One region of the Streptomyces sp. NPDC002788 genome, then DNA from elsewhere that is predicted to be linked to it. Evidence: predicted binding sites of a transcription regulator. Region 1 holds the regulator's gene; the other holds the start of a gene.
What was found. The regulator HspR, encoded in region 1, represses chaperone genes until heat shock. The targets are predictions, from matches to a motif close to TTGAGNNNNNNNNNCTCAA.

Region 1 (10,939 bases):
TGCAGGCCGGTGTCCTCAAGGGCGAGGTCAAGGACGTCCTGCTCCTCGACGTCACCCCGCTGTCCCTCGGTATCGAGACCAAGGGCGGCATCATGACCAAGCTCATCGAGCGGAACACGACGATCCCGACCAAGCGGTCCGAGATCTTCACCACCGCCGAGGACAACCAGCCGTCCGTGCAGATCCAGGTCTACCAGGGCGAGCGCGAGATCGCGGCGTACAACAAGAAGCTCGGGATGTTCGAGCTGACCGGTCTGCCCCCGGCGCCCCGCGGCGTCCCGCAGATCGAGGTGTCCTTCGACATCGACGCCAACGGCATCATGCACGTGACCGCCAAGGACCTGGGCACGGGCAAGGAGCAGAAGATGACCGTCACCGGCGGCTCCTCGCTGCCGAAGGACGAGGTCGACCGCATGCGCGAGGAGGCCGAGCGCTACGCGGAGGAGGACCACAAGCGCCGCGAGGCCGCCGAGTCCCGCAACCAGGGCGAGCAGCTCGTCTACCAGACCGAGAAGTTCCTCAAGGACAACGAGGACAAGGTCCCGGGCGAGATCAAGACCGAGGTCGAGGAAGCCGTCAACGAGCTGAAGGAGAAGCTCAAGGGCGAGGACACGGCCGAGATCCGCACCGCCACGGAGAAGGTCGCGGCCGTCTCCCAGAAGCTCGGCCAGGCCATGTACGCCGACGCCCAGGGCGCGCAGGCCGCCGGCGGCGCCTCCGCCGGAGCCGGCGCGGGTGCCGGCGACGCCAAGGCCGACGACGACGTGGTCGACGCCGAGATCGTGGACGACGAGCGGAAGGACGGTGCCGCGTGACGGAGGAGACCCCGGGCTTCGACGAGCAGCAGCCCGACGTCCCTTCCGGCGCCACCTCCGATGACGCCGAGCCGAAGGCCGCCCCCTCCCCGGAGGAGGAGGCGGCCCCGGCCGGGGACACGGGTCAGGACGTGGCTCTGGTGGCCCAGCTGGACCAGGCCCGCACGGCGCTCAGCGAGCGCACGGCCGACCTCCAGCGCCTCCAGGCCGAGTTCCAGAACTACCGCCGCCGGGTCGAGCGCGACCGGATCGCGGTCAAGGAGATCGCCATCGCGAATCTCCTGACCGAGCTCCTGCCGGTGCTCGACGACATCGGCCGCGCGCGGGAACACGGCGAGCTGGTCGGCGGCTTCAAGTCCGTCGCCGAGTCGCTGGAAGGTACCGCGGCGAAGATGGGACTGCAGCAGTTCGGCAAGGAGGGGGAGCCCTTCGACCCGACGATCCACGAAGCCCTGATGCACAGCTACGCGCCGGACGTCACCGAGACGACCTGCGTGGCGATTCTGCAGCCCGGGTACCGGATCGGCGAGCGCACCATCCGCCCCGCGCGGGTGGCCGTGGCCGAACCCCAGCCGGGGGCACAGACGGTCAAGGCGGACGAGTCCGCCGACGCCGACGACAAGGAGAGCGGTGGCCCGGACGAGGGCTGACGTCACAGACGAAGGGAAGGAGGGGCGTCGAGGATGAGCACCAAGGACTTCATCGAGAAGGACTACTACAAGGTCCTCGGCGTCCCCAAGGACGCCACCGAGGCCGAGATCAAGAAGGCGTACCGGAAGCTCGCCCGCGAGTTCCACCCGGACGCCAACAAGGGCAATGTCAGGGCGGAGGAGCGCTTCAAGGAGATCTCCGAGGCCAACGACATCCTCGGCGATCCCAAGAAGCGCAAGGAGTACGACGAGGCACGCGCCCTCTTCGGCAACGGCGGCTTCCGCCCGGGGCCCGGCGCGGGCGGCGGCTCCTTCAACTTCGACCTGGGCGACCTCTTCGGAGGCGCCCAGGGCGGCCAGGGAGCCGGCGGTTTCGGCGGCGGACTCGGCGACGTCTTCGGGGGCCTGTTCAACCGCGGCGGCGCGGGCCCGGGCACGCGTACGCAGCCCCGGCGCGGCCAGGACATCGAGTCCGAGGTCACGCTCAGTTTCACGGAGGCGATCGAGGGCTCGACCGTCCCGCTGCGGATGTCGTCGCAGTCGCCCTGCAAGGCCTGTTCCGGCACCGGCGACAAGAACGGCACACCGCGCGTGTGCCCGACCTGCGTCGGCACCGGGCAGGTCGCCCGGGGCAGCGGCGGCGGCTTCTCCCTCACCGACCCCTGCCCGGACTGCAAGGGCCGCGGCCTGATCGCGGAGAACGCCTGCGAGGTCTGCAAGGGCAGCGGCCGGGCCAAGTCCTCGCGCACGATGCAGGTCCGCATCCCGGCGGGTGTCTCCGACGGGCAGCGCATCCGGTTGCGCGGCAAGGGCGCGCCCGGTGAGCGGGGCGGCCCGGCGGGCGATCTGTACGTGGTCGTGCACGTCGACTCCCACCCGGTGTTCGGCCGCAAGGACGACAACCTCACCGTCACCGTCCCGGTCACCTTCACCGAGGCGGCCCTCGGCGGCGAGGTCCGGGTGCCGACGCTGGGCGGCCCGCCCGTCACGCTGAAGCTGCCGCCGGGCACGCCCAACGGCCGCACCATGCGCGCCCGGGGCAAGGGCGCGGTCCGCAAGGACGGCACCCGCGGCGACCTTCTGGTCACCGTCGAGGTGAGTGTTCCGAAGGACCTGACGGGGAAGGCTCGTGACGCACTCGAGGCGTATCGCGAGGCGACCGCGGCTGAGGATCCGCGGGCGGAGCTGTTCCAGGCCGCGAAGGGAGCATGAGTCAGATGGACGGTCGTCGACGCAACCCGTATGAACTGACCGAGGAAACCCCGGTCTACGTCATCTCGGTGGCGGCCCAGCTGTCCGGCCTGCACCCGCAGACCCTGCGCCAGTACGACCGTCTGGGTCTGGTGTCCCCGGACCGCACCGCGGGCCGGGGCCGGCGCTACTCGGCCCGGGACATCGAACTGCTGCGCACCGTCCAGCAGTTGTCGCAGGACGAGGGCATCAACCTGGCGGGCATCAAGCGCATCATCGAACTGGAGAACCAGGTCGCCGCGCTCCAGGCCCGGGTGGCCGAGCTGGAGGACGCGCTCGACGGCGCGGCGGCGGCGATGCGGCAGCGCGAGGCGGCGGTGCACGCGTCGTACCGCCGCGACCTGGTGCCGTACCAGGAGGTGCAGCAGACCAGCGCGCTGGTGGTGTGGCGGCCGAAGCGGCAGCAGCAGTCGGACTGACAGCCCTGGAAGTCCGTGAAAGGGGCCGGGAGGCAACTCCCGGCCCCTTTCGGGTTTCTTGGGCCGTTTTCGCCGGGTCTTCGGTCGATGGGCGGGCCGTGCAGAGCGCTTGGAGGCGATTCCGCAGAGTCTCCACAACTGCTGCGGAGCGTGGTGTTGTCATCTCGTTAAGTGGTTCCGCTTGACGCTGGGGGCGCGTCAGCGTTGGCTTTTCAGTCACATGGGCCACAAAGCTGTGCCCACGTCCGAATCACACGCGAAGTGAGCCCGCATGCGTCGTCGTATCTCCATATCCGTGGCCGCGGCCACGATGTCCGTCACGCTCGCCGGCTGCGGCGTGCTCAACGCGACCGGGAGCAGTGCCGACGCGAGCCCCACCAAGGGCAACGACATCACGGTGGGCCTGCTGCTGCCGGAGAAGGCGAACACGCGGTACGAGAACTTCGACTACCCCATCATCAAGCGGAAGGTCGAGTCCCTCACCAACGACAAGGGCCGCGTCGAGTACGCCAACGCCGAGGCGAGCGCGGACAAGCAGGCGAGCCAGATGCAGCAGATGATCGACGACCGGGTCGATGTGATCCTGCTGGACGCGGTCGACTCGCACGCCATCGCCAGCGGTGTGAAGAAGGCCAAGGAGGCCGGCATTCCGGTCATCGCCTACGACCGGCTGGCCGAGGGCCCGATCGACGCGTACATCTCCTTCGACAACGAACTCGTCGGCGAGGTCCAGGGCCGCTCCCTCCTGGAGGCCATCGGCGAGAACGCGAGCCTGTCCGACAAGATCGTCATGATGAACGGCTCGCCGACGGACCCGAACGCCAAGCAGTTCAAGGCCGGCGCGATGTCCGAGCTGAACGGCAAGGTGACGATCGCGCAGTCCTTCGACACCAAGGACTGGAAGCCGGAGAACGCCCAGGCGAACATGACCGAGGCGATCGCGAAGATCGGCAAGGGCAACATCGCGGCCGTCTACTCGGCCAACGACGGCATGGCGGGCGGCATCGTCGCGGCGCTGGAGGCCGCGGGCGTGACCAAGCTGCCACCGATCACCGGGCAGGACGCGGAGCTGCCGGCGGTGCAGCGCATCCTCGCCGGTGAGCAGTACATGAGTGTGTACAAGTCGTACCCGCAGGAGGCGGAGAACGCCGCGGAGATGGCCGTCGCCAAGGTCCAGGGCCGGGACATCCAGTTCGCCGCCCTCGCCCGCGACAGGGTCGACAGCCCCACGGACAAGGGCATCCCGGCCCAGCTCGTGCCCGTGGTCGCCCTCACCAAGGAGAACATCAAGGACACGGTCGTCGCCGACGACATCTACAAGCTGTCCGACATCTGCACGGCGAAGTACAAGGCGGCGTGCGAGGCGGCCGGCCTGACCTGACGGGCGAGAAGGCGGAGGCGTACCTGTTCGGCACCTGGTGCCGCGCCTCGCCGGACCTGCTCCGCGACACGGCTTCGCCGTGGCAGCGTTCCGTGTCCTCCTGCTCGCGGAACGGCTGGGCATCAACGCACGGACGTGCCGGGCGCACATCGCCCGTCTCTCGGACACGCTGGGGGCGGCCAGTCGTACGCAGTTGGGCGTCCGCATCGCCCAGGCGGGTCTGGACGGTCCGCCGGGAGCGGCGGCTTCCCCGTCCCTCAGCCTTCCTGATCAAGGATCCCGGACTGCCCGATGAGGTAGCCGAGTTGGGCTCTGCTCTGACTTCCCAGCGTCGCGGCGAGCTTGGCGATGTGGACGCGGGCGGTGCGGATGTTCATGCCGAGACGGTCGGCTATGACGGCGTCGGTGTGGCCTTCGACGAGCAGGGCGGCTATGACGCGTTGGCGGGGGGTGATGCCGTCGCGGGTGGGCTGGGGGGCGGCTTCGGGGAACACCGGGGTGGCGAGGCGCCAGAAGCGGTCGAACGTGGTGGCCAGGTATCCGACGATGGCCGGTTGGCGGATTTCCAGTGCGAGGCCGCCGTCGCCGTCGGCGGGGAGGAAGGCGATGTCCCGGTCGACGATGATGAGCCGGTCGGTGAGCTCGTGCAGCGCTCGCGCCTCGATGTCGCCCTTCAGTCGTTCATGGTGCGCGACGGTGGTGGGGGAGTGGCGGACGGTGTGGTGGTACAGGGTGCGGATACGACCGCCGCGGTCCAGCAGCGCCTGGTCGCGGCGGGTGGCGACGGCATAGGCCCCCTCGACGCGTTCCCTGGGAAGCCCGACGCGGGGCTGGATGGTGAGCAGTTCCCGGGTCGCGTCCGCCATGGCCTCGGTGATGGCCGTGTTGATCCGCTTCTTTCCGTCGAGGAGGGTGAGCGTCGGTGTCGCGGCTGGCGCACGTTGCCCTTCGACGGCCATGAGCGGCCCGAAAGTCTCGGCCAGCCGTTCCTCGCGTCGCCGTTCGCGTGCGATCCGCTCCCCGGAGGCCCGCAACAGCCGGTGGAGGGCGACGGCCGGCGCGACGGGCTCGAGCCGGTTCGGGTCGTCGACGGCAGGGTGCAGCAGGCCGAAGTCGATCAAACAGGGCGCGGTGCGGGCCGCTTCGGCGGCTATCCGTCCTTCGTTCAGGGCCAGGGCGTACAGGTCCGTTCCGGCGGGGCACAGTTCCGCCGAGCCGTGCTCCGGGTGCGGCGCCGACGTCACTCGGGACTTCCTCCTGTTACGTCGTCCAGTTTCAGGATCCCCGACCGCGCTATGAGGTACCCGAGTTGCGCTCGGCTGCCACTGCCCAGAGCCGACGCCAGCTTGGCTATGTGTGCCCGGCAGGTACGGACGTTCATGCCGAGGCGGCGGGCGATTGCTTCGTCCACGTGGCCCTCCACCAACAGCTTGGCTATGGAGTGCTGGATCTCGGTGATGCCGTCGGGCGCCGTTCCATAGGGCGCGCCGGCGCTCATCGGAACTGCGCGGTCCCACAAGTACTCGAAAACCTTGACCAGGTAGCGGACGAGCCCGGGGTGGCGCAATTCCAAGGCCACTTGCTGGTCGTCACGCGCGGGGATGAAGGCGACCGTCTCATCACAGATGATCAACCGCTCGACCAATTCGTCGATGGTGCGGTACTCCACCTTTCCTTCGCTGAGCCGGGCAACGTAGGACAGCTTCTCCGGGTTGTACCGGGCGGTGTGCTGGTAGAGGCTACGGACCTTGACGCCTCGATCGATCAAGGGCTTGTCCCGTTCGAGGCTTCGCAGCAGGCTTCTTTCGGAGACTCGATCACTGGGCTGCACCGTCAGGAGTTCCGTCTGGCACTGGGCGGTGGCCAGGTTGAGCGCGGCGTTGATGCGCTCCCCGCCCTCCAGCACCGTGATGGAGTCGCTGGTGGTGGTCGCCTGCATGCCCAGCGCCATGAACGGCTCGAAGGTGTCCGCGAGTTGCACCGAGAGGCGCCTGCGTTCGGTGATCTCCCGCTCGAGGGGGTGCAGAAGCTGAGCAAGCGCGACCGTCGGCGGCACCGGGCGCAGCCAGTTCGGATCGTCGGGATCGGGGTGCAGCAGGGCGAGTTCCACCAGGCAGGGAGCGGACTCCGCGTCAGCGCGCGCCACCCGTCCGGCGCGCAGAGCTGTGGTATAGAGACGACTTCCCGCCTCGCACAGCTCGGTGATCGGGTGGGTATGCGCACCCTTGGTCCGATTGGTGCCCAAATCTCCACCCCCCAGGGTCCTGAACATGCAGGAACATGATGCACTGATTGTGTGGCCATGACGTGCCCGAATGAGCCATCGTCGTACTCGACGGGGGAAAAGGGGACCTTCAAGTGAGGACGAAGCCGACTATGCGTAACAAAATGCTTCGCTCGGTGCTTGTCGCCGCCTTCTCCGTCGTTGTAGCCCTCGGGGTGCTGAGCGGCTTCTCCGATGAGGAGAGCGGAACCCGGGCGAACACGCAGTGGCCGGCGGTGGCTGTGAATGTTGCAGCAGCTGCTGACAACACTCAGTGGCCGAGCCCCGGGGTCGACGGATCCGGGAGCTGACCGTGACCACTCCACCCGACGACCGCTCCTTCCGTCGTGAAATGGCCACCGCCTACCGCTCCGGCTGGCACTTCATCGACCTGGTCACCGCCATCCCCCACAGTGGTGACTCGTTGATGGTGACTGTTTTCGGTGAGCCGGTGGTCGTCACGCGGGACGACGACGAGGACGTACGGGCTTACCGGTGTCTGCGGCGGCCTCGGGGGGCGCCGCAGCCTGTGCGGTGTGCCGTACGGTACGGAATGATCTTTGTGAACCTGGACCAGAGGGACCATCAGCAGGTGGAGGCCGACTCTCCTGCCCCGCGGACCATTACTGCCACCCCCCGCAGTGCCTGACGCGATTCCCCCGTCGTAACAGATCGCTCAGGTGCTTCCCCCCGCAGCGGCGTCACCGTGACCTGAACACGGTGACGCCGCTGCAGTTTCTGGGGACATTTCCGGGTATCGACACACGCGCACGTCGGTTCTCAGTGGCCGGATCCAGTCGATCACCGGTGTGGATTTTCACTTCGGTCAACCGCGCCCCATCGCCCGCGTCAGGTGGATCTCGATCACCACGCGCGCCGGGTTCGGTGACGGCGTCCTGCCGTAGCGCTCCGCATAGCGCCGCTCCGCCTCGGCCACCTGCTCCGGTTCGCCGCGCACGAAGGCCCGGCCCTCCAGGGTCGCCCAGCGGCGGCCCTCCATCTGGCAGACGGCGACGGCCGCCCCCTGCTCCCCGGCGGCCAGTACATGCCGCACCTTCGCGCTCGCCTTGTTGGCGATCACCCGAGCGAGACGGGCCGCGGGATCGTATGTGATCCCGACGGGTACTACGTGCGGGGTACCGTCCGGGCGGGGAGTCGTCAGGGTGCACACGTGCCGCTCCCGCCAGAAGCTGAGATACGACGGGTCCGGAGCGCCCGGGTCCACGGAGTACTTGGTCGCCATGCCCCGCAACTTAGCCCTCCGACCCTCCCGGAACCGGCCTTGAGTGGAATAGACTCAACTTTGTGCACGTTGACCGAGTCAGTGCGGACTGTCCGAGGGGACGTGGCACACAGCTTCACGCGAGGAGGAGAACGCGAACGTGGACGCCGAGCTGACCAACCGGAGCCGGGACGCGATCAACGCTGCCAGCAACCGGGCCGTGACCGAGGGACACCCCGACCTCACCCCTGCCCACCTGCTGCTCGCGCTGCTCCAGGGGCAGGACAACGAGAACATCACCGACCTGCTCGCCGCGGTCGACGCCGACCAGGCGGCCGTACGCGCCGGGGCCGAGCGCGTGCTCGCCGGGCTGCCCAGCGTGACCGGGTCGACCGTTGCGCCGCCTCAGCCCAACCGCGAGATGCTCGCCGTCGTCGCCGACGCACAGGCCCGCGCCAAAAACCTCGGCGACGAGTACCTCTCCACGGAGCACCTCCTCATCGGCATCGCCGCGAAGGGCGGCGCGGCCGGCGAGGTGCTCTCCCACCAGGGAGCCGACGCCAAGAAGCTGCAGGCCGCCTTCCAGAAGACACGAGGAGCGCGCCGGGTGACCACGGCCGACCCAGAGGGCCAGTACAAGGCCCTGGAGAAGTTCGGCACCGACTTCACCGCCGCGGCGCGCGAAGGCAGGCTCGATCCCGTCATCGGGCGGGACCAGGAGATCCGGCGCGTGGTGCAGGTGCTGTCGCGGCGGACCAAGAACAACCCCGTGCTGATCGGCGAGCCCGGCGTGGGCAAGACCGCCGTGGTCGAGGGGCTCGCGCAGCGGATCGTCAAGGGCGACGTGCCCGAGTCGCTGAAGGACAAGCGGCTCGTCGCGCTCGACCTGGGGGCCATGGTGGCGGGCGCGAAGTACCGGGGCGAATTCGAGGAGCGGCTGAAGACCGTCCTGGCCGAGATCAAGGACTCCGACGGGCAGATCATCACCTTCATCGACGAGCTGCACACCGTCGTCGGGGCCGGTGCCGGCGGTGACTCCGCCATGGACGCCGGGAACATGCTGAAGCCCATGCTCGCCCGCGGTGAGCTGCGCATGGTCGGTGCCACGACGCTCGACGAGTACCGGGAGCGGATCGAGAAGGACGCCGCCCTGGAGCGGCGCTTCCAGCAGGTGCTGGTCGCCGAACCGACCGTCGAGGACTCCATCGCGATCCTGCGCGGACTCAAGGGGCGCTACGAGGCCCACCACAAGGTGCAGATCGCCGACAGCGCGCTGGTCGCCGCCGCGAGCCTCTCCGACCGGTACATCACCTCCCGCTTCCTGCCCGACAAGGCCATCGACCTCGTCGACGAGGCCGCCTCGCGGCTGCGCATGGAGATCGACTCGTCCCCCGTCGAGATCGACGAACTCCAGCGCGCCGTCGACCGGCTGAAGATGGAGGAGCTGGCGATCGGCAAGGAGACCGACGCGGCCTCCCGCGAGCGCCTGGAGAAGCTGCGCCGCGACCTCGCCGACAAGGAGGAGGAGCTGCGCGGCCTCACCGCCCGCTGGGAGAAGGAGAAGCAGTCCCTCAACCGGGTCGGTGAGCTGAAGGAACGCCTCGACGACCTGCGCGGCCAGGCCGAACGAGCCCAGCGCGACGGCGACTTCGACACCGCCTCCAAGCTGCTCTACGGCGAGATTCCCGCCCTGGAGAAGGAGCTGGAGGCCGCCTCCGAGGCCGAGGAGGCGTTGACATCTTCCGCCTCCGGCGGGGGCGCCAAGGACACCATGGTCAAGGAGGAGGTCGGCGCCGACGACATCGCCGACGTCGTCGCCTCCTGGACCGGCATCCCCGCCGGGCGTCTGCTGGAGGGCGAGACACAGAAGCTGCTCCGCATGGAGGACGAGATCGGCAAGCGGCTCATCGGACAGAGCGAGGCCGTGCGGGCGGTGTCCGACGCCGTACGGCGGTCCCGCGCCGGGATCTCCGACCCCGACCGCCCCACCGGCTCCTTCCTCTTCCTCGGCCCGACCGGTGTCGGAAAGACCGAACTGGCCAAGGCCCTCGCGGACTTCCTCTTCGACGACGAGCGGGCGATGGTCCGCATCGACATGTCGGAGTACAGCGAGAAGCACAGCGTGGCCCGGCTGGTCGGCGCCCCGCCCGGATACGTCGGTTACGAGGAGGGCGGCCAGCTCACCGAGGCCGTGCGCCGCCGGCCGTACTCCGTCGTCCTGCTGGACGAGGTGGAGAAGGCCCATCCCGAGGTCTTCGACATCCTGCTGCAGGTGCTCGACGACGGGCGGCTCACGGACGGGCAGGGCCGTACGGTCGACTTCCGCAACACCATCCTCGTGCTGACGTCGAACCTGGGCAGCCAGTTCCTCGTCGACCCGCTCACCAGCGAGGAGGAGAAGAAGGAGCAGGTCCTGGAGGTGGTGCGGACCTCCTTCAAGCCGGAGTTCCTCAACCGCCTGGACGACCTGGTCGTCTTCGCCGCGCTGACCAAGCCCGAGCTGGAGCGCATCGCGAAGCTCCAGATCGACCGCCTGGCCAAGCGGCTCGCCGAGCGGCGCCTCATGCTCGACATCACGCCCGCGGCGCTGGCCTGGCTCGCCGAGGAGGGCATGGACCCGGCGTACGGTGCGCGGCCGCTGCGACGGCTCGTCCAGTCGGCCATCGGCGACCGGCTCGCCAAGGAGATCCTTTCCGGGGAGATCAAGGACGGCGACACGGTCCGCGTGGACCGCTCCGGCGAGGGACTGCTCGTGGGGCCGGCGACGGGCAAGACGCTGTAGGACGTCACATCGTGAACGCCGAGAAGCGCACGCGCGCTGTCTCGGCGTTCACGTACTCCACCCTCACCTGGACCACGTGTGCCGCCGCCGTGCCGGGCAGGCCCTCCTCGTGGGTCACGTCGAGGCAGAGTGCCCCGCAGGAGCCGCCCGTACGGG
Region 2 (10,939 bases), on a different contig from region 1:
GAAGCCGCCGACGGCGAACTCGCGCTCCAGGTCCCACAGGGTGAGCCCGTGCTCGGTGATGTCCAGGTCGGGGTGCTTGCGCTGCTGGTACTCCAGCGGGTCGGTGTCGGCCATGACGTGGCCGCGGACCCGGTAGGAGTGGATCAGCTCGAAGACGCGGGCGGCCTTCGTGACGTCGTCGTCGTGGCTGGCGTCGATGTCCTTGAGCCAGCGGACCGGCTCGTAGGGGATGCGCAGCGCCTCGAAGATCTCGTCGTAGAAGTTGTTCTCGCCGAGCAGGAGGTTCGCGACCTGGCGGAGGAACTCGCCGGAGGCGGCGCCCTGGATCACCCGGTGGTCGTAGGTCGACGTGAGCGTCATGACCTTGGAGATGCCGAGCTTGTTCAGGGTGTCCTGGGAGGTGCCCTGGAACTCCGCCGGGTAGTCCATGGAGCCGACGCCCATGATCACGGACTGGCCGGGCATCAGGCGCGGCACGGAGTGCACGGTGCCGAGACCGCCCGGGTTGGTCAGGGAGACCGTGACACCGGAGAAGTCGTCCATCGTCAGCTTGCCGTCGCGGGCGCGGCGGACGATGTCCTCGTAGGCCTGCCAGAACTCGAAGAAGTTCAGCGTCTCGGCCTTCTTGATCGCCGCGACGACCAGCTGGCGGTCGCCGTTCGGCTTGACCAGGTCGATGGCGAGACCGAGGTTGACGTGCTCCGGCTTGACCAGGGTCGGCTTGCCGTCCACCTTCGCGAACGAGTAGTTCATCGCCGGCATCGCCTTGATGGCCTGGACCATCGCGTAGCCGATGAGGTGCGTGAAGGAGATCTTCCCGCCACGCGCCCGCTTCAGGTGGTTGTTGATGACGATGCGGTTGTCGAACAGCAGCTTCACCGGGACCGCGCGCACGGACGTGGCCGTGGGCAGCTCCAGTGAGGCGTCCATGTTCTTCGCGACCGCGGCCGCCGGTCCGCGCAGCACGATCTGCTCCGGTCCCGCGGGGGCCTCGCCGGCGGGCTCGGCCTTCTTCGGGGCGGCCGCAGGCTTGGCGGCGGCCGGCTTGGCGGCGGCCGGGGCCGCCTTCGCCGGAGCGGGGGCCTGAACCTGAGCCGGGGCCTGCGCCTGCGCGGCGGGCTTCGCCTGGGCGGGAGCCTGCGCGGCGGCGGGCTTCTCGGCCGCCGGGGCGGGGGCCGGGGCGGCCGGGGCCGCCGGCTGAGCGGTGGTGGTCCCTGCGGCCCCCGCGGCCGCGGTACCCGCCGGAGCCGAGGCGGCAGCGCCGCCCGGCTTGTAGTCGGCGAAGAAGTCCCACCAGGCTCGGTCTACGGAATTCGGGTCCTGGAGGTACTGCTGATAGATCTCGTCGACGAGCCACTCGTTGGCACCGAACGACGCAGCGGGGTTCTTACCCGCTTGGTCGGTGTCGGTCGAGATGCTCGAGTTACTGGGGGACTGTGGCGACACGGCGGCAACCGCCCTCTTCCGCTTCACAAGATGATGGACAGCGGGAATCAAGGCTACGCCTCCGGGAGCGGGAAGGTCAGGCCGGGCCCGTTCAACGTCGCGCAAGTCACATCTTTGAGTGCGTTTCGGCGCTTGAAATGGCGGGAAACAAGCGTGGTTCCGCTTCAGAAGGGAAGGGCTGAGCAGGGCCTGACGCGCCGACGGCGCGGGCCTGTGCCTGATCACACGTGTCCGTCAGCGCGGACGCCCGTGGATCTTGTGGCTCCGCTTCGAACTTTACGTCAACTTGGCATAGATGGAAGTCCCGGAAGGGTGACAAGAATCCGGCAACCCCGCTCGGATTCGGCCACTCCGATCCGGCCGCCGTGCAGATCGACGGCCCAGCGGGCGATCGCCAGGCCCAGACCCGTGCCGCCGTCGCTGCCCGGCCCCTGCGGCCGCTTGGCGTTACCGCGGTTGAACCGCTCGAAGACGCGGTGCCACTCCGCCTTCGGAATTCCGGGGCCCTCGTCCAGGACCTCCAGCTCCAGCGACTCCGGCAGCGCGCCGCGCCGCGCCCTGACCGTGACCCGGCCGTGCGGCGGGCTGTGCTTGACCGCGTTGTCGATGAGGTTGGCGACGACCTGGTGGATGCGCTCCGGGTCAGCGTGCGCGGTCAACTCCGGCGGATGGACGTCGAGGTGCAGATGGACGTCCGTGCGGGTGTGACTGCCCGAGCCGGTGGCGATGCCCGCGCGCACGGAGGCGACCATGTTGGCCTCCTTCAGCACGCCGGACAGGTACGGCCACACCTCGAACCGCCGCTGTTTCAGCGGGACGACGCCGTTGTCCAGGCGGGACAGGTCCAGCAGTGTCTCCACCAGCCGGCCGAGCCGCTCGGTCTGCTTCAGCGCCGTGCGCATCGTCTCCGGGTCGGCCTGCGTGACACCGTCGACGATGTTCTCCAGCACCGCGCGCAGCCCGGCGATGGGCGTACGCAGCTCGTGCGAGACGTTCGCCACGAGCTCCTTGCGCTGGCTGTCCTGGGCCTCCAGCTCGTCGGCCATGGCGTTGATCGTCACGGCCAGGTCGCCCAGCTCGTCACGGCGGTTCTCCCGCACCCGGCGGGTGTAGTCACCCTGCGAGATGGAACGGGCCACGGCTGTCATCTCGTCCAGCGGGGCGGTGAGCGAATGGGCCACGAACTGCGTAATGAGCAGTGTGGCGATCATCGAGAAGACCGTGATGAAGCGAAGCTCCGTCTTCGTGTGCACCGCGATCACCGACAGACCCGTGGTGATCAGCACCGAGATGACGACCAGCGCGCCCAGCTTGGTCTTGATCGAGAACGGGCTCACCCCGCCCCAGGGTTCCGGCTCCCCGGGGTTCCTCCGTGCGGCCGGCCCGCCGCTCATGGCGTCGGGGTCTCCAGGGCGTAGCCCACGCCGTGCACCGTGCGGATCCGCTCGGCGCCGATCTTCCGGCGCAGCGCCTTGATGTGGCTGTCGACCGTGCGGGTGCCGGAGGCGTCCGCCCAGTCCCAGACCTCGGCGAGCAGTTGCTCGCGCGAGAGCACCGCGCGGGGGGTGTTCGCCAGGCACACCAGCAGGTCGAACTCGGTGGGCGTGAGGTGGACGTCCTCACTGCGCACCCGGACCCGGCGCTGCGCGTGGTCGATCTCCAGTTCGCCGAGGCGCAGGATGCCGGAGCGGGGGGTGGCCGCCGCGATCGCGGCCCGCTCCACCCGGCGCAGCAGCACGTGCACGCGCGCCGCCAACTCCCGCATCGAGAACGGCTTGGTCATGTAGTCGTCGGCGCCTACGCCGAGCCCGACCAGCATGTCGGTCTCGTCGTCACGCGCGGTGAGCATCAGCACCGGCACCGGGCGGGCGGCCTGCACGCGCCGGCAGACCTCCAGACCGTCGAAGCCGGGCAGCATGATGTCGAGGATCAGCAGGTCGGGCTGCCAGGCCTCGGCCGTGTCGACCGCGGCCGGACCGTCGCCCGCGGTTTGCACGAGGAATCCCTCGGCTCGCAGGCGGGTCGCGATGGCATCCACGATCGTGGCGTCGTCCTCGACGACGAGAACCCGGCGCTGCGCGCCCGGGGTAGCCGTCGCCGAACCGTTGTGGGAGGTGTGTGTCTGCTCCATCGCCCGCCCCTGGGGTGTGCTTTCCGGAATCAGTGGGGTGATTCCTTCTGACTGGCCGTGCCTGCGCATGGTTGCGATTGACGCTTGAATGATCGGCGTCAGGGGAGCAGCGTACGGGGCGGCGGTATGCCTTTGCTATCCAGGGCGGATGCCGAGGTGCACGACGTCGGGAACGCCCCGGGCAACCGGGATCTCTTCGGTACGCACCTGTTGGAACCCGGCATTCCGCAAGGTTTCTTCGAATTCCGGAGAGGGTCGGGCGGACCAGACGGCGAGAACCCCGCCGGGTCTCAACACCCTTGCGCAGCTTGCCAGTCCGGCTTCTCCGTAGAGATCTCCGTTGCCCTCCGTGACGGTCCAGCCGGGGCCGTTGTCGATGTCGAGGCACAGGGCGTCGAACGTGGCGGATGTCTCATTGACGTACGCCACCAGATCGGCTTCGACGATTTCCGTGCGGGGGTCCGCGAGGGCCGTGGCGGAGAACGCGGAGAGCGGGCCGTGGAGATGCCACTCGACGATCGCGTGCTCGCGTTCCACCACTGCGATCCGCCCCCACCGCCGGTTCGCCGCCGCGTGCGCGAGGGAGAAGCCGACGCCGAGTCCGCCGATCAGCACGTCGGGGCGGTCCCGGCCGGGCAGGGCGTCCAGGGCCGCGTCGACCAGTCGCCGCTCCGAGCGGCCGTCGGAGGTGTCCATGAGGAAGCAGCCGTTGGCGATGATCTCCAGCCGGTCGCCGTGCCGCCGCAGCACGACCTCGCCGTGCGGGCCCTCGCGCCGGTCCAGTACGTCAGGCGTGTCGAATGAGGTGGGCATCGGCTCATCCTCCCAGGTCTGTGCTGCCGGGGCGGGGGAATATCAGGGGGACGCGAGGAGCGGCCAGGAGGTTGCTGTGAATCGGCTTTCGCGTGGCGTCCGTCACAGACAGCGGGGTGGTGGCAGGCGAAGGCTGGGACATGATGGAAGGAGCGCCCGGATTGGAACGCACCGCGCCGCCCGACGAGACGGCCTCACCGCTACCGACGGGCGCGCCCGCCTCCGGTGTGTCGGGGCTGCTGGACGGTGTGCCGCGCCAGCGCGGCACGGACGAGAGCGCGGACGCGGGTCTGCGCCTGTCCGCTCCGGCGGAACCGCCCCAACGGCGCTCGCCGCGCCCCTGGCGGTTGCTGCCCACGCCCACCGGGACGCCATTCACCTGCGGGTACGCGGCCGTGCTCTGGGCGACCTCACTGTTCTCCGAACACGCGGACCCCGCGCTGGTGCACGCGCTGCTCCAGGGTTCCAGCACCGATGTGGCGCACCTCGCGCGGACGCCGGAGCTGGTGCTGGTCGGCAGCGCGCTGTGGGTCGCGGGCGGAGTGACCTCGCCGTTCGCCATCGCCTTCGTGCTGGTGCTGACCGCGCTGGAACGGCGCATCGGCGGTCTGCGCACGGCGGCTGTCTTCCTGCTCGGGCATGTCCTCGCCACCCTCGCGACCGAGGTGCCCGTGGGGCTCGCGGTACTGGCCGGGCACCTCCCCGAGTCCTCGCTGCACCGCCTGGACTACGGCGTGAGCTTCGGTGTCGCGGCCGGCACCGGTGCCCTGGCCGGACTGCTGCCGCTGTGGCTGCGCGTGCCGCTGCTGACCGCCTTCGGCGGAATGCTCCTCCAGGACCTGCTCGCTTTCACCGACCCGATGACGAACTGGGGGCATCTGATCGCCCTGGGCGTCGGCATCGCGACCTGGCCGGTGGTGCGGCGGTGGTACGCGTCCCGCCTCGGGCCGAGGGTCCGCAGTGAGGTCCCTCAGGCCTGAGCAGAGGCCGCAGGACCGTGCCTGGCACTGGTCAGCGGGGCCACCACCTCCCAGCCCAGCGCCTCGTAGAGACCTCTCCCCGCGGGTGTCCCGGCCAGGACACCGGTCCGCGCCCCCTGCCGGAAGGCGGCGCTCTGCAGCGTCCGCACGACGAGACTGCCGAGACCCTTGCGGCGGTGTTCGGTGGCCGTCTCGATCAGGTCGACGACGGCGGTTTCACCCGTCGGGGCGGCGATCTGGCCGCGTGCCGCCAGGGACCCGTCCGGCGCGGCCACCATCAGGCGGGTCACCCCGCCGCGCGACCAGCTGCGCAGCCGGTAGCCGTCGGGGACGTCCGGAGCGCCGTCCGCCGCCAGCGGGACCGTCATCAGGTAACCGGGCTCGGGGTCGATCCACCAGCCGCCGTCCAGCCGGCCGGCGACCACCGAGGGGTCCTGGAACACCTTCAGCCACACGCCGTCCCCGGTCACCGCGCCGGCCACCTTGCGGACGGTCGTCTCGTCGAGGTCCTCGCCCGTCGCGCCGAACACGTGCCGCGTGACGTGCCCGTACATCCCCATGTCGATCGTCCAGCCCCACGGCTCGGTCACGGGCGGAGCCGCACCGCGCGACACGGTCCACCCGTCCACCCATGCCCGCACGGTTCCGTCCACGCGCTCCCCCTCGCACCCGTAATGGGCGCCAGTTGAATTGGTCTATTACCGAGAGGGCCATACGCGCCCCCTCGTCCCAGGCGTCAGCGGTGATCGCTGACAGCGAACGCCGGTCGGGGAACATCCAGTCGCCCCCATGCATTGAGTCGGCATAGCTCAACTTGACTGCCGAAGGGGAGATCATGGCTTCGACGTCCACACCGCTCACCCTGCCCGTGCTGCCGCTCGACGGCGAGGTCGTGCTGCCCGGAATGGTGGTCCCGCTGGACCTGAGCGACTCCGAGGTCCGTGCCGCGGTGGAGGCCGCCCAGGCCGCTGCCCGGACAACGTCCGGAAAGCCCCGGGTGCTCCTGGTGCCGCGCATCGACGGGACGTACGCGAACACCGGTGTGCTCGGCACCGTCGAGCAGGTCGGCCGGCTCGCCGACGGCGACCCGGGCGCGCTGATCCGCGGCCGGGGGCGGGTGAGGATCGGTGCGGGGACCACAGGTCCCGGCGCCGCCCTCTGGGTCGAGGGCACCAGGGTCGACGAGACCGTTCCGGAGCCGCTGCCCGGGCAGGTCACCGAACTGGTCAAGGAGTACAAGGCCCTGGCCACCGCCTGGCTGCGCAAGCGCGGTGCCTGGCAGGTCGTCGACCGGGTCCAGGCCATTGATGACGTCTCGGCGCTCGCCGACAACTCCGGTTACTCGCCCTTCCTGACCACCGACCAGAAGGTCGAGCTGCTGGAGACCGCCGACCCGGTGGCCCGGCTCAAGCTCGCCACCCAGCAACTGCGCGACCACCTCGCCGAGCAGGACGTGGCCGAGTCCATCGCCAAGGACGTCCAGGAGGGCGTCGACAAGCAGCAGCGCGAGTTCCTGCTGCGGCGTCAGCTGGAAGCCGTCCGCAAGGAGTTGCGCGAGCTGAACGGCGAGCAGGAGGGCGAGGAGTCCGACGACTACCGGGCCCGCGTGGAGGCCGCCGACCTGCCCGAGAAGGTCCGCGAGGCCGCGCTCAAGGAGGTCGACAAGCTGGAGCGGTCCTCCGACCAGTCGCCCGAGGGCTCGTGGATCCGCACCTGGCTCGACACGGTCCTGGAGATGCCGTGGAACGAGCGCACCGAGGACGCGTACGACATCCAGGGCGCCCAGGCGGTCCTGGACGCCGAGCACTCCGGTCTGGAGGACGTCAAGGAGCGGATCACCGAGTACCTGGCGGTACGCAAGCGGCGCAACGACCGGGGACTGGGTGTCGTCGGCGGGCGGCGCGGCGGTGCCGTGCTCGCGCTCGTCGGGCCGCCCGGCGTCGGCAAGACCAGCCTGGGTGAGTCCGTCGCCCACGCCATGGGCCGGAAGTTCGTGCGCGTCGCCCTCGGCGGTGTGCGGGACGAGGCCGAGATCCGCGGCCACCGGCGCACGTACGTCGGTGCGCTGCCGGGCCGGATCGTCCGCGCGATCAAGGAAGCCGGGTCGATGAACCCGGTCGTGCTGCTCGACGAGATCGACAAGGTCGGCTCGGATTTCCGGGGTGATCCGGCCGCCGCCCTGCTCGAAGTGCTCGACCCGGCGCAGAACCACACCTTCCGCGACCACTACCTGGAGGTCGAGCTCGACCTGTCGGACGTCGTCTTCCTGGCCACCGCCAACGTCCTGGAGGCGATCCCGGAGGCTCTGGCGGACCGCATGGAGATCGTCCGCCTGGACGGCTACACCGAGGACGAGAAGATCGTCATCGCCCGCGACCACCTGCTCCCGCGCCAGCTGGAACGGGCCGGGCTCGACAGGGACGAGGTGACCATCGACGAGAGCGCCCTGCGCAAGCTCGCCGGCGAGTACACGCGCGAGGCGGGCGTGCGCAACCTGGAGCGGTCCGTCGCACGGCTGCTGCGCAAGGTCGCCGCCCAGCACGAACTGGGCGAGCGCAAGCTGCCGTTCACCGTCCGGGACGAGGACCTGCGCGATCTCATCGGCCGGCCGCACCACGTGCCCGAGTCCGCCCAGGACCCCGCCGAGCGGCGGACGTCCGTGCCGGGCGTGGCGACCGGGCTCGCGGTGACCGGAGCGGGCGGTGACGTCCTGTTCGTCGAGGCGTCGCTGGCCGACCCGGAGACGGGCGCGGCCGGACTGACCCTGACCGGTCAGCTGGGAGACGTGATGAAGGAGTCCGCGCAGATCGCGCTGAGCTTCCTGCGCTCCCGCGGCGCCGAACTCGAACTGCCGGTGGCCGATCTGAAGGACCGGGGCGTGCACATCCACTTCCCCGCGGGCGCGGTGCCGAAGGACGGCCCGAGCGCGGGCATCACGATGACCACGGCCCTCGCGTCCCTGCTGTCCGGCCGGCTGGTCCGCACGGACGTGGCGATGACCGGCGAGGTCTCGCTGACCGGGCGGGTCCTGCCGATCGGCGGCGTGAAGCAGAAGCTGCTCGCCGCGCACCGGGCGGGTGTCACCACGGTGATCATCCCCAAGCGCAACGAGCCCGACCTGGACGATGTCCCGGCGGAGGTGCTGGACAAGCTCGACGTCCACGCCGTCACCGACGTCCGCCAGGTGCTGGAGCTGGCGCTCTCGCCCGCCACCGCGGGTGCGACGCCGGAGGTTCCGGTGGCCGCGTGACGGAGGTCATCGGATGAGGGAAGGCCCGGGTTCTCGTGAGGGAAGCCGGGCCTTCACCGTGTGGTGACCCTGTGTAGGCATACGCCGTGACCTGCGGAATACTTGCCGAGCTGCGGCGATGCCCGCGAGTGGCGGAAAATGCAGGTACCCGGCGACGACTGAGGCAGGACTTACGTGCACGAGGACGGCAACGAGGACGAAAACCGCGATGCCGGTGCGGCCGGAAGCGGTGTGGACCAGCCTGCCTTCCTCGCGCTGGAGCGCGAGCTGACCGTGCTGCTGCGGCGCGCCCGGGCCAGTCAGGGCGAGATGGCCCGCGAGGTCCACCCCGACCTGGAATCGTCCGCGTACGGGCTGCTCGTCCGGCTGGACGAGTTCGGCCGGCAGCGGGCCACCGAACTCGCCGCCTACATCGGCGTCGGCAAGGCCACGATGTCCCGCCAGCTGCGCGCTCTGGAGGAGCTCGGCCTGGTCGCCCGCGAGCCCGACCCCGCCGACGGGCGGGCCTGGCTGGTCGCCCTGACCCAGGAGGGGCACGACCGCGTCCGCCGGGTCCGGGAGGCCCGCCGCGCCCGCTACGCCGGCCGCCTCGCCGACTGGGACACCCGCGAGGTCACGGAACTGGCCCGGCTGCTGCACCAGCTCAACCGCGGCATGGAGAAGTAGCCCCGGCGCCGAGTGCCTAGAACTCGACGTACACGACCGTCGCGTCGTCGTGCGTCTTGCTCCGGCCGAGGAACGTCCTGGCCGAATCCGATCGCTCCAGCTCCCGCACGCGGTCCACCAGCGCCTGCGGTCCCTCCTTGCGCACCAGCTGGAAGCAGTCCGCCCAGTCGCCCTCCTCGAACCGCTCCACCCAGCGGCCGGCGCCGTCCGTCAGGGCGGCCAGGGCGCGGACCTCGTGGCGGGGCAGGGTGCCGGTCACCGCTCGCCGGGCCACCGACGGATCGGCCGCCGCCGTGAAGAAGCCGCCCTCCTTGTTACGCAGCGTCGCGTCCACCAGCGCGTCCGTGGCCAGGGCCGAGCGGGGGAGAAGGGCCAGCCGGTCGTCCAGGACGGGCGTCACCGCACCGTCCGGGGACTCCACGAGGAGAGCCGAGTCCGACAGGACCAGGTACTCCACCGCGGCCGGGGTCCAGCGAGCCGCGACCACCGTGGCCTGCGGAGTGCGGGGGTGAGAAAGGTCACAGGTTGCGGCGTGCGCTTCGGCGGTACGCGCGATGGCGCGGGACAAGGCGCCTACCAGAGGGACATCCGGGAGTGAAACGGTCAGTTCGGTCAGTGCTCCGCCGAGGCGTGCGGTGAACCAGGGGACGGAATGCAGACAGCCCGTCCCGGTCTTCGGCGGCGTGACCCCGTCCAGGACGACGACGCAGCCGCCCTGCCCCGAGGCCGGTAGTCCGACGCCGGCGAAGTCCTCGTTCGGGTGGTCCGCGTCTCCGGGTTCCGAGGCGAGTTCAGTGCGCATCCAGCCAGTCTGCACGAGCCCTTCACAAGGTCCGCAAATGGTCGGCGACGGCTGCCGGATCGGCGTCCCCGGGCGGGTCGGGGGCCCTGTTTGGGATGGAATGCTTTGCTCCGGGAAGGCGTGGTGGCGAATACTGCCACCGGCCCGCCATCGTCGTCCAACCGGCGTGCCGCGCAAGGCCGCTGTGAGGGTCGACGGAACTTGCCCCTCAACTCCCCTCCGGGGTTCACTCCTTCGGGTGGCGGGTCAGGTGATGCGCGTGCGCTGCCCACCGGCGCTGGGAGGGTCGGGAAGTGTACCGGGAGTACGCGCCAGTCGACGGAGCGTCACCCGGACCCAAGGGTTCACGAGTCAGGAATGCGAGCACCGGTGCAGAAGACGCGGCCTCGTCGCACAGGCAAGCAGACGGCCACCGATCAGGGAGCTGAGCCGACGCCACTCACCGGCAAGGGCCGCCTCACACATGTCCGCAACCGGCTGATCGTCGCCGTCGCCGTGGTCGCCGCGGCCATCGCCGGGGCCGGGACGCCTTCCGTCCTGGCCGCCTCCGGGCAACTCCACGAGTCACAAGGGCTGGTGACGCTCGCGGAACAGACGCAGGACGCCCTCGTCCTCGCGCACTCCCTCGCCGACGAGCGCGACGACATCACCGCCTACATCGCGGCCGGCCGCCCCAAGTCCAAGGCGCCCTCCGAGCAGCGCAGCGCCCGCGTGGACCGGCAGGTCGAGGAGCTGCGCTCCGACACCGACACGCCCGCCTCGCTCCGGTCCGACCTCGACGGCATAGCGGCCGTGCGCAGGGCGGCGCTCACCGGCAAGAGCAGCGCGCTCGAAGCGCACCAGGCGTACTC

Region 2: a site for HspR is predicted at 6,165-6,183, ahead of lon (endopeptidase La). Genes of this name have one in related genera too.

Annotation. Positions count from the first base shown of each region.
Region 1 is NZ_JBSFVB010000013.1:235,473-246,411, reverse strand. It holds gene dnaK (molecular chaperone DnaK) at 1-815, shown strand, start outside; gene grpE (nucleotide exchange factor GrpE) at 812-1,465, shown strand; gene dnaJ (molecular chaperone DnaJ) at 1,499-2,677, shown strand; gene ACWD1U_RS24740 (heat shock protein transcriptional repressor HspR) at 2,683-3,135, shown strand; gene ACWD1U_RS24735 (sugar ABC transporter substrate-binding protein) at 3,407-4,516, shown strand; partial or broken gene ACWD1U_RS24730 (LuxR family transcriptional regulator) at 4,617-4,811, shown strand; gene ACWD1U_RS24725 (LuxR C-terminal-related transcriptional regulator) at 4,774-5,760, opposite strand; gene ACWD1U_RS24720 (helix-turn-helix transcriptional regulator) at 5,757-6,788, opposite strand; gene ACWD1U_RS24715 (hypothetical protein) at 7,093-7,428, shown strand; gene ACWD1U_RS24710 (pyridoxamine 5'-phosphate oxidase family protein) at 7,606-8,022, opposite strand; gene clpB (ATP-dependent chaperone ClpB) at 8,162-10,783, shown strand; gene ACWD1U_RS24700 (hypothetical protein) at 10,788-10,939, opposite strand, start outside.
Region 2 is NZ_JBSFVB010000005.1:228,229-239,167, forward strand. It holds gene ACWD1U_RS12085 (multifunctional oxoglutarate decarboxylase/oxoglutarate dehydrogenase thiamine pyrophosphate-binding subunit/dihydrolipoyllysine-residue succinyltransferase subunit) at 1-1,446, opposite strand, end outside; gene ACWD1U_RS12090 (sensor histidine kinase) at 1,728-2,840, opposite strand; gene ACWD1U_RS12095 (response regulator transcription factor) at 2,837-3,577, opposite strand; gene ACWD1U_RS12100 (spermidine synthase) at 3,713-4,390, opposite strand; gene ACWD1U_RS12105 (rhomboid-like protein) at 4,552-5,370, shown strand; gene ACWD1U_RS12110 (GNAT family N-acetyltransferase) at 5,361-6,023, opposite strand; gene lon (endopeptidase La) at 6,206-8,620, shown strand; gene ACWD1U_RS12120 (MarR family winged helix-turn-helix transcriptional regulator) at 8,795-9,286, shown strand; gene ACWD1U_RS12125 (protein phosphatase 2C domain-containing protein) at 9,303-10,088, opposite strand; gene ACWD1U_RS12130 (nitrate- and nitrite sensing domain-containing protein) at 10,458-10,939, shown strand, end outside.